DNA from 3 places in the Hymenobacter sp. BRD128 genome. Region 2 is predicted to be linked to each of the others. Evidence: riboswitches for the same ligand, from Rfam matches in the RefSeq annotation. Region 2 holds a riboswitch; each other region holds the start of a gene.

Region 1 (3,892 bases), 1.7 Mb from region 2:
CGTCGTCGTCGAAGCGCCAGTACCAGGATGCGCTGGCCTTTCGCCTGGGCGCCCAGTACAAGGTGACGGATGCCTTCACGGTGCGGGCCGGTACGTTCTATGACTTTTCGGCCGTGCGCGACGGTTTCGTGACGCCCGAAACGCCCGACGCCGACCGCCTGGGCCTCACGGCCGGGGTTAGCTACGAGTTTGCCCAGCGCTTCGGCATCGATGCCTCGTTCCTGTTTGAAGACTTCATGAAGCGCAGCCAGAGTCAGGACGACCTCCTTAGCAACGGCACCACCGACCGCGTGGCCGGCACCTACAAGACCACCATCGCCGTGCCCGGCGTGCAGCTGTACGTGAAGTTCTAACTCCGTCTTTTCTCCTACCCAATGACTCCGTTATTTTCAACTGCTAAGCTGACCCGCCCGGCCCTTGCGCTGCTGGGCCTCGGCCTCGGGGTGGCCGGCTGCCAGCCCAACCTCGACGCGGCCAACCCCGCGCCTTCGGCCAATGGCCTCGACTTTACGAGCTACGTAGCCGTGGGCAACTCGCTCACCTCGGGCTACACCGATGGCGGCCTCTACAACGAAGGGCAGGCTAATTCTTATCCGGCCATTCTGGCCCAGCAGTTTGCCAAAACCGGCAAAGGCCCGGCCAGCTTCGTGCAGCCGGCTTTTTCGAGCGCCAAAAAGGATGGTTCGGGCTATATCAAGCTGCAGGTAGTAAACGGCGCCCTGGCGCCGGTGCAGCCCACGGCGGCCAACAACTACCTGGGTGAGCAGCTGGCCGTGACGGGTGCTACGCTGCCCGGCGGCCCGCAGCTGGAGGCCTATTCGGGCAACCAGCCCGACAACCTGGGCGTGCCTGGCATTTCGGTGCTTAGCAGCGTGTCGGCCCTCACGGGTGGGCTAGCCCCCTACGGCCTCATTAACCCCTTCTATGAGCGTCTGCTGACGGCGGCCGAGAAACCGACCAAAGACTACGTGACGTACATCGGCCAGAAGTCGCCGACCTTCTTCACCTGCTGGATGGGCAACAACGACGTGCTGGCCTATGCCACGGCCGGCGGGGTAGTGTCGCCGCTCAATCCCTTCGGCGGCCTCACCGATACCACGCGCTTTGGCGTTGGCTACCGCGCTATCTTGAATACCATCTCGAAGGGCGGCACGGTGAAAGGGGCCGTGGCCAATATCCCGAACGTGACCAGCGTGCCGTACTTCAATACCGTGACCGTGGCAGCGGTAGTAGCGGCCTACCAGGCGGCGGGTATCCCCATTACGACTATTTATGTGCAGGCTCTCAACGCGGCCGGCACTGCCACCGCGGCCCGTGCCGCTACCTCGGCCGACCTGCTGACGCTGACGGCCCAGCCGTACATTGCCGCGCACCCTGGCGTTGGCACCACCCCTGCCAATGCCCTGCCCAGCGACTACGTGCTCGACCCGGTAGAGGCGGCCAACGTAACGGCGCGCACCACCCAGCTGAACGCCATCATTGCCAAAACGGCCCTGCGCTTCAAGGTGCCCGTGCTAGACGCCAACGCGTTCCTGACTCGGCTGGCTACCAGCGGCATTGCAACTAACGCTGTGAACAACACCGCCACGTTTGCCAGCGGCAACCTATTTGGCCTCGATGGTGTGCACCCCACGCCCCGCGGCTACGCCGTCATTGCCAACGAGTGGATTCGGGTTATCAATGCCTACTACGGCTCGACCATCCCCAGCGTAGACCCCAACAGCTACCGCGGCGTACTGCTGCCCTAGCCACACCCTGGTTGCCAAATTGCTAAAAGCGCCTTCCCCGCCGGGAAGGCGCTTTTTTTGGCCTAGCCGTTGTATCTTCGCTGTTGCTGCTATCCAGAAAGACCGAGGGACCAGGCCCGATGACGTCTTGGCAACCTACCCCGAGTAGGTGCCAACTCCTGTTCGGCCAAGCACTTGGGCCGAAGAAGATATCAGCCGGAACCTGCGCTGCCCGGCGCGGCTTTCTTTCTGGATAGGCGCTTTTTGCTCCCGATTTTGCTTCCAGAAGATATGTCCGCCGCCCCCGCGCTAGCCCCTGCCGTCGCCACCGACTCCGCTTATACGTCGCCCCTGCCTACCTTACTGCGCCAGCGCCTGCTGGTGCTCGACGGCGCCATGGGCACCATGATTCAGCGCTACCCGCTGGAAGAGGCCGACTTTAGAGGCACCCGCTTTGCCGACCACCCGCGTCCGCTGCGCGGCAACAACGACCTGCTGAGCCTTACGCGGCCCGATATTATCCGGGCCATTCACGCCGAATATTTCGCGGCCGGGGCCGACATGGTCGAAACCAATACCTTCAGCGGCACCACCATCGCGCAGGCCGACTACGCCCTGGAGCACGTGGTGTATGAGCTTAACTACGAGTCGGCCAGGCTGGCCCGTGAGGTGGCCGACGAGTTTACGGCCCGGAATCCGGCGCAGCCGCGCTTCGTGGCCGGGGCCATCGGGCCCACCAACCGCACGGCCTCGCTCTCGCCCGACGTCAACCGCCCCGGCTTTCGGGCCGTGACCTTCGATGAGCTAGCCACCGCCTACCTCGAGCAAACCCGCGGCCTCGTGGACGGCGGCGTCGATGCCCTGCTCATCGAAACCATCTTCGATACCCTCAATGCCAAGGCCGCCCTCTTCGCGGTGCAGCAGTTTTTCAACGAAGGCGGCCGCGTGGTGCCCGTCATGATTTCGGGCACCATCACCGACGCCTCGGGCCGCACCCTGAGCGGCCAGACGGTGGAGGCATTCTGGCACAGCATCAAGCATTTGCCCTTGCTGAGTGTGGGCCTCAACTGCGCGCTCGGGGCCGACCAGCTGCGCACCTACGTGCGCGAGCTGGCTAGGCTCGCCGACGTGCCCGTGTCGGCCTACCCCAACGCCGGCCTGCCCAACGCCTTCGGCGGCTACGACGAGAGCGCCCAGGAATTTGCGGCCCTGGTCGAGGATTACCTCAAGGAGGGCCTGCTAAACGTAGTGGGCGGCTGCTGCGGCACCACGCCCCAGCACATTGCCGAGCTCAAGAAGCTGGCCGACAGCTACGGCCCGCGCGCAGTGCACGCTGCGCAGCTGCATCCGCTAGCCCCTCGGCTCAACTGGTTGATGATGAGCAGGCCTCGGTTTCGTCGCTAGCCCTGAGCGGTAACGGCGAGCGCCTGGCCAAGGGCACCACGCACCTCGCTGGTCTGGAGCCGTTTAACATCACGCCCGAAAGCCTGTTCGTCAACATTGGCGAGCGCTGCAACGTGACGGGCTCGCGCGCCTTCGCTAGGCTCATTCGCTCGGGCGACTACGAGGCGGCGCTGGCCGTAGCCCGCGCCCAGGCCGAAAACGGCGCGCAGGTGCTCGACATCAACATGGACGAGGGCATGCTCGACTCGGAGGCCGTGATGACCACCTTCCTGCACCTCATCGCCTCGGAGCCCGACATTGCGCGCCTGCCGATAATGATTGACTCGTCGAAGTGGACGGTGCTGGAGGCGGGCCTCAAGTGCGTGCAGGGCAAGAGCATCGTCAACTCGATTTCGCTGAAGGAAGGCGAGGAGCGCTTCCGCCACCACGCCCGGCTGGTGCGCCAGTACGGCGCCGCCGTGGTAGTAATGGCCTTCGACGAAGACGGCCAGGCCGATAGCTACGAGCGGCGCATTGCCATCTGCCAGCGCTCGTATGATATTCTGGTTAAAGAAGTTGGCTTTCCCGCCGAGGACATCATCTTCGACCCCAACATCCTCACCGTGGGCACCGGCCTGGAGGAGCACCGCAACTACGCGCTCGACTTCATTGCGGCCGTGAAGTGGATAAAGGAACACCTGCCCGGCTGCCGCACCAGCGGCGGCGTCAGCAACATCTCGTTCTCCTTCCGCGGCAACGACGTGGTGCGTGAGGCCATGCAC
Region 2 (3,892 bases):
GCTGTGGCTACCGGCATTTCGCGCGGCGCCTTCGAGTACCAGGGCCAGAAGTGCTCGGCCGCCTCGCGCGTATACCTGCCGTCCAACCTGGCCGAGGAAATTCTGGGCTACGTGAAGCAGGACGTGGAGTCGATGAAAATGGGTGATGTTGAAGACTTTACCAACTTTATTAACGCCGTCATTACCGAAGCCAGCTTCGATAAGCTAGCCAGGTTTATTGACGAGGCCAAGGCTAGCCCGGACGCCGAAATCGTAGTCGGCGGCCACCACGACAAGTCGAAGGGTTACTTCGTGCAGCCCACCGTTATCCGGGCCAAAGACCCTAAGTACGTGACCATGTGCGAGGAGCTGTTTGGCCCCGTCGTGACGGTGTATGTGTACGACGAGCACGAGTTTGAGCAGACGCTGGAACTCGTGGATTCGACCTCGCCCTACGCCCTCACCGGCGCCATTTTCTCGCAAGACCGCTACGCCATCGACCTGGCTACCAAGAAGCTGGCGAACGCGGCCGGCAACTTCTACATCAACGACAAGCCGACCGGTGCCGTGGTGGGCCAGCAGCCCTTCGGCGGCGCCCGCGCCTCGGGCACCAACGACAAGGCCGGCTCGCTGCTCAACCTGCAGCGCTGGGTGTCGCCGCGCGCCATCAAGGAAACGTTTAACCCGCCCGTGGAGTATCCCTATCCATTCATGGGCGCCACGCCCAAGGAAGATTTGAACCTCGATAAGGGCGGATTTTAGGCCTTGAGCCAAAAATGGCGCGGGGCGCAAACAAAACCGCTAGCCCCCAACTTATATCGCCGTCGGAACCAACGGGCGGCTCCTCTGACGAGGGGCCGCCCGTTGGTTTTCAACGGTTTGTTCAGAAGTTTGGAATTTTAAAAATTCCGGCTCTACCTTTGTGTCATCAATTCCTCTTGCCAGAAGGATTGTTTTTATACAGAGGCGTGGAGAGACAGGCTCGATGAAACGCCGGCAACCCCCAGCTACTTGCTGGAACGGTGCCAAGTCCTGACCATATAAAAACAAGTTGCCGTGCGCTGCTCAACTACCCTCCGCTTTACGACCACCTCGCTTGCTGCTCTACAGCATGGGTGTTGTTGTACGTGCTGCCCCTGCCGAATGCGCACGGGAGCGATGCGGAGCTGCTAGCGTTTAGCAACGTCTTATCAGCTGGCCGGCTACCTCTCCGTTCGGGTTAGCGCTGCTCCCTGGGCCTTCGCGGGCCTACCTGGAGCGCCCCCGCGTGTCGGCACCTTTTTTCGGCGGCTTGCTGGCCGCGAAAAACTTCTTCCCTTTCAACATGGATAGTACACTTGCGGCCCAGGTCAATGACCTGCGCCAGGAACTGGCCGGGCTTTCCGCGCTGGAAATTATACGGGCTGTCACCCAGCGTTTCCCAGGCAAGGTTGCCTTTTCGACTTCGTTTGGCATTGAAGACCAGGCGCTGAGCCACCTCATTTTTACCAATGAGCTGCCCGTGCGCGTATTCACGCTCGACACCGGCCGCAACTTTCAGGAAACGTATTCAACCTGGAATAAGACGCTGCTCCGCTACGGCCAGCCCATCGAAGCCTTCGCCCCGCTGGCGGCCAGTGTCGAAGCCCTGGTGACGCAGAAAGGCCCTAACAGCTTCTACGAGAGCATCGACAATCGCAAGGAGTGCTGCTATATCCGCAAGGTGGAGCCACTGGCCAGGGCCCTGGCCGGCACGCACATCTGGCTTACCGGCATCCGGGCCGAGCAGTCGGCCAACCGCCAGCACATGCACGCCGTGGAGTGGGATGCCGGCCACCAGCTCATTAAAGTGCACCCCCTTTTTGAGTGGACCTGGGCCGACACGGTAGCCTTTACGCAGCAGCACGGCGTGCCCGTGAATCCGCTGCACCAGCAGGGCTTTGTAAGCATTGGCTGCGCGCCGTGCACCAGGGCCATCAAGCCGGGCGAGGACTTCCGGGCCGGCCGCTGGTGGTGGGAAAACGCCGACGCCAAGGAGTGCGGCCTGCACACCACTGCCCACCAAGGCCTCGACCCGGTGGTGGAGGAATTACCCCGCTAGCCCCTACCGCTTACTAAACACCAATTTATTCATTACCAATGGATTACTTAGATAGGCTAGAAGCCGAGGCTATTCATATTTTGCGCGAGGTGGCCGGCCAGTTTGAGCGGCCTGCGCTGTTGTTCTCGGGCGGCAAAGACTCAATCGCCCTCACGCGGCTGGCCGAAAAGGCGTTTCGGCCGGGCAAGTTTCCCTTCCCGCTCGTGCACATCGACACGGGCCACAACTTCCAGGAAATTATTGATTACCGCGATAAGCTGGCCGCTTCGTTGGGCGAGAAGCTGATTGTGCGCAAGGTAGAGGATACCATTCGGGAGCGTGGCCTGCGCGAGCCGGGCGGTAAATTTCCTAGCCGCAACCCCTTGCAAACTTATACCTTGCTCGATGTTATTGAGGAGTTTGAGTTTGACGCCTGCATCGGGGGCGCGCGACGCGACGAGGAGAAGGCCCGCGCCAAGGAGCGCATTTTTTCGGTGCGCGACGACTTTGGCCAGTGGGACCCCAAGCGCCAGCGCCCCGAGTTGTGGAACATCTACAACGGCCGCATTCAGAAGGGCGAAAATGTGCGCGTGTTCCCCATTTCTAACTGGACCGAGCTCGACGTGTGGAATTACATCCAGCGCGAAAAAATCGAGCTGCCCGAAATCTATTTCTCGCACGAGCGCCAGTGCGTAGTGCTGCCCAGCGGCCAGCTGCTAGGCCTGAGCGAGCACCTCAACCTCGACGACACCGACGAAATCGTGAGCCGCCGCGTGCGCTTCCGCACCGTGGGCGACTCGACCTGCACGGCCGCCGTGGAAAGCGACGCCCACTCGATTGACGACATCATCCAGGATTTGCTGCTGGCCAAGGTGAGCGAGCGCGGCGCCACGCGCCTCGACGACAACCTCTCCGAAACCGGCATGGAGGACCGCAAGCGCAACGGGTATTTCTAAGCTAATTTATTAAGTAATAAGACAATGGATATCCTACGCTTTATCACCTGCGGCAGCGTCGACGATGGCAAGAGTACGCTCATTGGCCGCCTGCTTTACGACAGCGACTCCGTGTCGCTCGACGTGCTGGCCACGCTCGAAAAGAAGCGCACCGCCACCAACGGCGACTCGGTAGACCTGGCCTTACTGACCGATGGCCTCAAGGCTGAGCGCGAGCAGGGAATTACGATTGACGTAGCGCACAAGTACTTCACCACGCCGCGCCGCAAGTTTATCATCACCGACGCGCCGGGCCACGTGCAGTACACCCGCAACATGGTGACCGGCGCCAGCAATGCCGACTTGGCCATCGTGCTGGTCGATGCCCGCCAGGGCGTGATTGAGCAGACGCGCCGCCACACGCTGCTAGCCTCGCTGCTGGGCATCCGGCACTTTGTGCTGGCCGTGAACAAGCTGGATTTGGTGGGCTACGACGAGGCCATTTTCACCAAAATTGTGGCTGACTACCAGGCCATTGCCGAGCAGCTGAAGCTAGCCAGCGTGGTGGCCATTCCGCTGAGCGCGCTGCACGGCGATAACATCGTGCGCCGCTCGAAGCACATTCCGTGGTACGACGGCCCTAGCCTGCTGGAGCACCTCGAAAGCGTGCCCGTGGCCGCCGACGCCAACCCCAGCGAGCCGCGCTTCCAGGTGCAGTACGTCATTCGGCCCCAAACCGAGGAGCTACCCGACTACCGGGGCTACGCCGGCCGCATTCAGAGCGGCACGTACCACGCCGGCGACAAGGTGCGCATCTGGCCCTCGGGCCTTGAAACGGTACTCGAAACCATTGAGGTCAATCAGCAGGCCGTGGCCTCGGCCGCCGCGCCCCAGGGCGTTATCCTGCGCCTGCGCGACG
Region 3 (3,892 bases), 1.7 Mb from region 2:
CATCGCGCTGGTTGCTGTCGGCCGCTACCCAGTCGGTGGCAGTCTTGGCGCTAGGGTCGTGGGTGGCATAGTCGCGGGCCAGCGCCCGCAGGCTGCGCAAGCACTGCTGCCAAAAAAGCGCGTCGTTGCGCCGGGCCGCCGTGGGCGCGGCGGCCGCCTTGCGCAGCAGCGGCTCGGCTTTGGCTAGCTCGGCCTCCACGTCGGCCAGGTGCAGGTTAGGCGAAAAGGCATAGTGCTCAGCCATGTAGCTCACCGCCTCATCCAGCAGATCATAGTTAATGGCCTTGTTGCCCTGCTCCTCATCCAGAAAATCGTCCAGGTCATCTACCAGGTCGTCGCTATAATCGCCCCCCAGCTGCGGGTCAAAGCCCATCACGCGCAAGCCATCCGGCCCCACCAGCGGCACCACCGCCTGAAACTCCTGCGTGCGCATCTAGACGGGGAAAATGCTGCCATTCAGGTTTTTACCAACCGACTTGCCAATGCTAATCTGCCGCTGCGCCTTGTGCAGGTCAAAAAAACTACTTTCCATGGCTAGGGTCGTAAAGCCTAGCCGCTGCTGCAAATAGGCCAGCAGCCGGGCTTTGGCCGCCAGCACGTTGCCCTCTCCGTGCGTGGGCTCGCCTAAAAAAACCACGCGGGCACTCCCGATTTCCGCTCGCAAAAACTCCAGCTCGGCGAAGGTGGTATCAGTTGGGCTCACGCTAGCCATTCGCCGCGCGGGCACTGCAAGCTGCTCACTACGGCTGCTTTGGGCCCAAGCCTCAGGGGCTCCAACGGCCATGCACCCCCATAGTAAAAGCCAGCCTAGCCAGCTCATCTTCCCGCCAAAATTCAAGGTAAACGACATATTCCCCAAATTTCGGCCTAAAGCCTTAGTTTGAAACACCCCACGAGGTATGTAACATAAAAAAAGCCCCGCTCCGGCACTGGAGCGAGGCTTTTAGCTGGGCATAAGCCCTGTTCAAGTCCTGATTATTTAGCCTTCAGCACGTACATGGCGCCGCTGGTGCCCGACAGCGATAGCTTGTCGCTGGTCAGCTTCTCTACTTTAAAGGTATTGGCTGTCGAGCCACCTTGGGGCGTAAGCGTCAAGGTCTTGGCAGCTTGGTCAAACGTGTAGGTTCCGGTCTGGCTTTGGCCGCCTTCGCTAGCGGTAAAATTGGTGGCGGTAAAAGTAAACTCTGCTTCTTTGGCAGCATCATCTAGCTTCATTTTGCTGCCCGAAGCATCTGTCTGCTTATCAGTTACCCATGTTTTACTACCTGAGCCATACAAGGTAGCTGCATCTTCTACCTTGCCTTTGTCGCCGCCACCGCAAGACGAAACAACGAACAAAACGGCAAGCGCACTCAGTAGCGAGGTAAAGTAAGCTCGGAAAGAAACTGTTGATAGGTTCATAAGGAGAAAGGAAAGAATGTGAAAGAAAAGCTACCTAGCTTCCGGCCTGCTTACGCGCGTATTTTTTTTTAGTTATCCGTAGTAACCCTGCGCAACTGCCGCCGTAAAAGGCTCAAAAGCACCCCGCTTTACGGACGCGCTTTTCTTTCACACTTTAACCGCATTTGTCACATGGGCCTGCTCGATTTTTTGAATAATGAGGGTGATAAAAAGCCCGCTGCACCGGCGCAGCCGGCCGCTGGTGGCACCGATTTTTTCGGCAACAGCAATGCTGCCAACACCGCTAATTCTGCTGCCGCCGGCACCAGCTATACGGTAGTAAGCGGTGATTCGCTCTCCAAAATTGCTAAAAACCACTACGGCGACGCCGCTAAATGGCACCAGATATACGAGGCCAATAAGGCCATCATCGGCTCTAACCCCGACCACATAGAAGTGGGCCAGGAGTTAACCCTACCTAGTATCTAGGTACTTTTTGCAGAAAAAAGGTGAGAAAAGCCACTCCACTATTGGGGTGGCCTTTTTGTTTGTAAGCACCACTCTTCCACCGGGAGCGCAAAAAATATTTTTGACTTTTGCGTGAGCGACCTTGCGCATATCGTGCGCTACACTATCTTTGCCCCTACCAATCCGGTACTCCCCGCAGCAGGCAGGGCAGTTTTAGTAAGTTTTATACAGAAGCGGCGAGAGATTAGGCTCTTTGACCCGCTGGCAACCTTCACCCACTGAAAGGTGCCAATTCCTACCCCGGTAGCTGCCACGCGCCGCCCGGGGGTCTATAACTCGAGTACCCATGGCACACCTACCCTTCTTCGCTGTTTCCGTCCCTTGCGTCGCTTTTGCGCGCAGCTTTGGGCCATTCTCGTCGGTATCGGCTAGCCCGGCGCCTTTGCGCCAGCGAATGCGAATGTGCTGTTGTTGCCAAGGCTAAGGCCCGGCGCTTTTTGCTTTTTTTCTCTTTTGCGGGTAGTGCTCGCAGCCGCTGGCCTAGCCACAGCTGCGGCCAACTGATGCGGCTAGCCCGCGCTCATAATCTTGAAATTCAAGTGCTTGTGCGGTAGCAGTGCAAAAGAGATAAGGCCCGAAACCAACAGCACGGAGCTTCGACCGGGGTTTTCGCTACCCTTTCGCTTTTCAGCGACGGCCGGCCGCGGCGGCGCGGCCGGGCTAGGATTACCCAGCCACTTTTTCCTCGCTCATTACTACTAATTTTTTAACCTCTTAGCCTCATGGCCACTCAAAACCTGCACTTTGAAACCCTGCAACTCCACGCCGGCCAGCAGCCCGACCCCACCACTGGCTCGCGCGCAGTGCCCATTCACCAGACCACCAGCTATGTATTCAAGAACGCGGAGCACGGCGCTAATCTATTCGCGCTGAAGGAGTTTGGTAATATTTATACCCGCCTGATGAACCCCACCACCGACGTATTCGAGCAGCGCATTGCCGCGCTCGAAGGTGGCGTGGCGGCCCTGGCCGTGGGCTCGGGCCAGGCGGCGCAGTTCATTGCCCTGAACAACATCCTGCAGCCCGGCGATAATATTGTGTCGAGCTCCTACCTCTACGGCGGCACCTACAACCAGTTTAAGGTGGCTTTCAAGCGCTTAGGCATAGAAGCGCGCTTTGCCGACGGCGACGATGCCGACAGCATTGAGGCGCTGATTGACGGCAAGACCCGCGCTATTTACCTCGAAACCATTGGCAACCCGAGCTTTAGCGTGCCCGATTTTGAGCGCGTGGCGGCCGTGGCCAAAAAGCACGACTTGCCGCTGGTAGTCGACAACACCTTTGGCGCGGGTGGCTTCCTGTTTCAACCCCTCAAGCACGGCGCCGATATTGTGGTGGAATCGGCCACGAAGTGGATTGGCGGCCACGGCACCAGCGTAGGCGGCGTGATTGTGGATGGTGGCACCTACGACTTCGGCAACGGCAAATACCCGCAGTTTACCGAGCCTAGCGAAGGCTACCACGGCCTGGTTTTCAACGATGTATTTGGGAAGAATGGGCCGTTTGGCAACATTGCCTTCATCATCCGCGCTCGGGTAGAAGGCCTGCGTGATTTCGGTCCGGCCATTAGTCCCTTCAACTCCTTCCTGCTGCTGCAAGGCCTCGAAACCCTGAGCCTGCGCGTGGAGCGCACCGTCGAGAATGCCCTCAAAATAGCCCAGTGGCTAGAGCAGCATCCGCAGGTGGCACACGTGAATTACCCTGGGCTAGCCAGCAGCCCGCACCACGCCACGGCCGCCAAGTACCTGAAGCGCGGCTTCGGCGGCGTGCTATCGTTTGCCCTGCACGGCAGCAAAGACACGGCCACGGCCCTAATTGATAACCTCAAGCTAATCAGCCACCTGGCTAACGTGGGCGATGCCAAGACGCTCATCATTCAGCCTTCGGCCACTACGCACCAGCAGCTGAGCGAGCAGGAGCAGCTCGCCTCGGGCGTGACGCCCACGCTGCTGCGCCTATCGGTGGGCATCGAGCATTTTGAGGA

Evidence for each region. A riboswitch is a leader RNA that binds a small molecule or an ion and turns the genes downstream of it on or off. The one in region 2 is predicted to bind S-adenosylmethionine.
Region 1: it holds a riboswitch for S-adenosylmethionine, as region 2 does, so the genes downstream of both, metH (methionine synthase) here and GKZ68_RS11455 (phosphoadenylyl-sulfate reductase) in region 2, are expected to answer to the same signal.
Region 3: it holds a riboswitch for S-adenosylmethionine, as region 2 does, so the genes downstream of both, GKZ68_RS18845 (O-acetylhomoserine aminocarboxypropyltransferase/cysteine synthase family protein) here and GKZ68_RS11455 (phosphoadenylyl-sulfate reductase) in region 2, are expected to answer to the same signal.

The regions. Positions count from the first base shown of each region.
Region 1 covers NZ_CP053908.1:4,228,115-4,232,006, forward strand. The annotation lists gene GKZ68_RS18730 (OmpP1/FadL family transporter) at 1-353, shown strand, start outside; gene GKZ68_RS18735 (SGNH/GDSL hydrolase family protein) at 375-1,748, shown strand; SAM riboswitch class I at 1,835-1,943, shown strand; partial or broken gene metH (methionine synthase) at 2,124-3,892, shown strand, end outside.
Region 2 covers NZ_CP053908.1:2,573,459-2,577,350, forward strand. The annotation lists gene pruA (L-glutamate gamma-semialdehyde dehydrogenase) at 1-741, shown strand, start outside; SAM riboswitch class I at 933-1,026, shown strand; gene GKZ68_RS11455 (phosphoadenylyl-sulfate reductase) at 1,304-2,059, shown strand; gene cysD (sulfate adenylyltransferase subunit CysD) at 2,098-2,994, shown strand; gene GKZ68_RS11465 (sulfate adenylyltransferase subunit 1) at 3,019-3,892, shown strand, end outside.
Region 3 covers NZ_CP053908.1:4,258,841-4,262,732, reverse strand. The annotation lists gene GKZ68_RS18865 (erythromycin esterase family protein) at 1-433, opposite strand, end outside; gene GKZ68_RS18860 (hypothetical protein) at 434-727, opposite strand; gene GKZ68_RS18855 (lipocalin family protein) at 976-1,401, opposite strand; gene GKZ68_RS18850 (LysM peptidoglycan-binding domain-containing protein) at 1,573-1,869, shown strand; SAM riboswitch class I at 2,069-2,186, shown strand; gene GKZ68_RS18845 (O-acetylhomoserine aminocarboxypropyltransferase/cysteine synthase family protein) at 2,631-3,892, shown strand, end outside.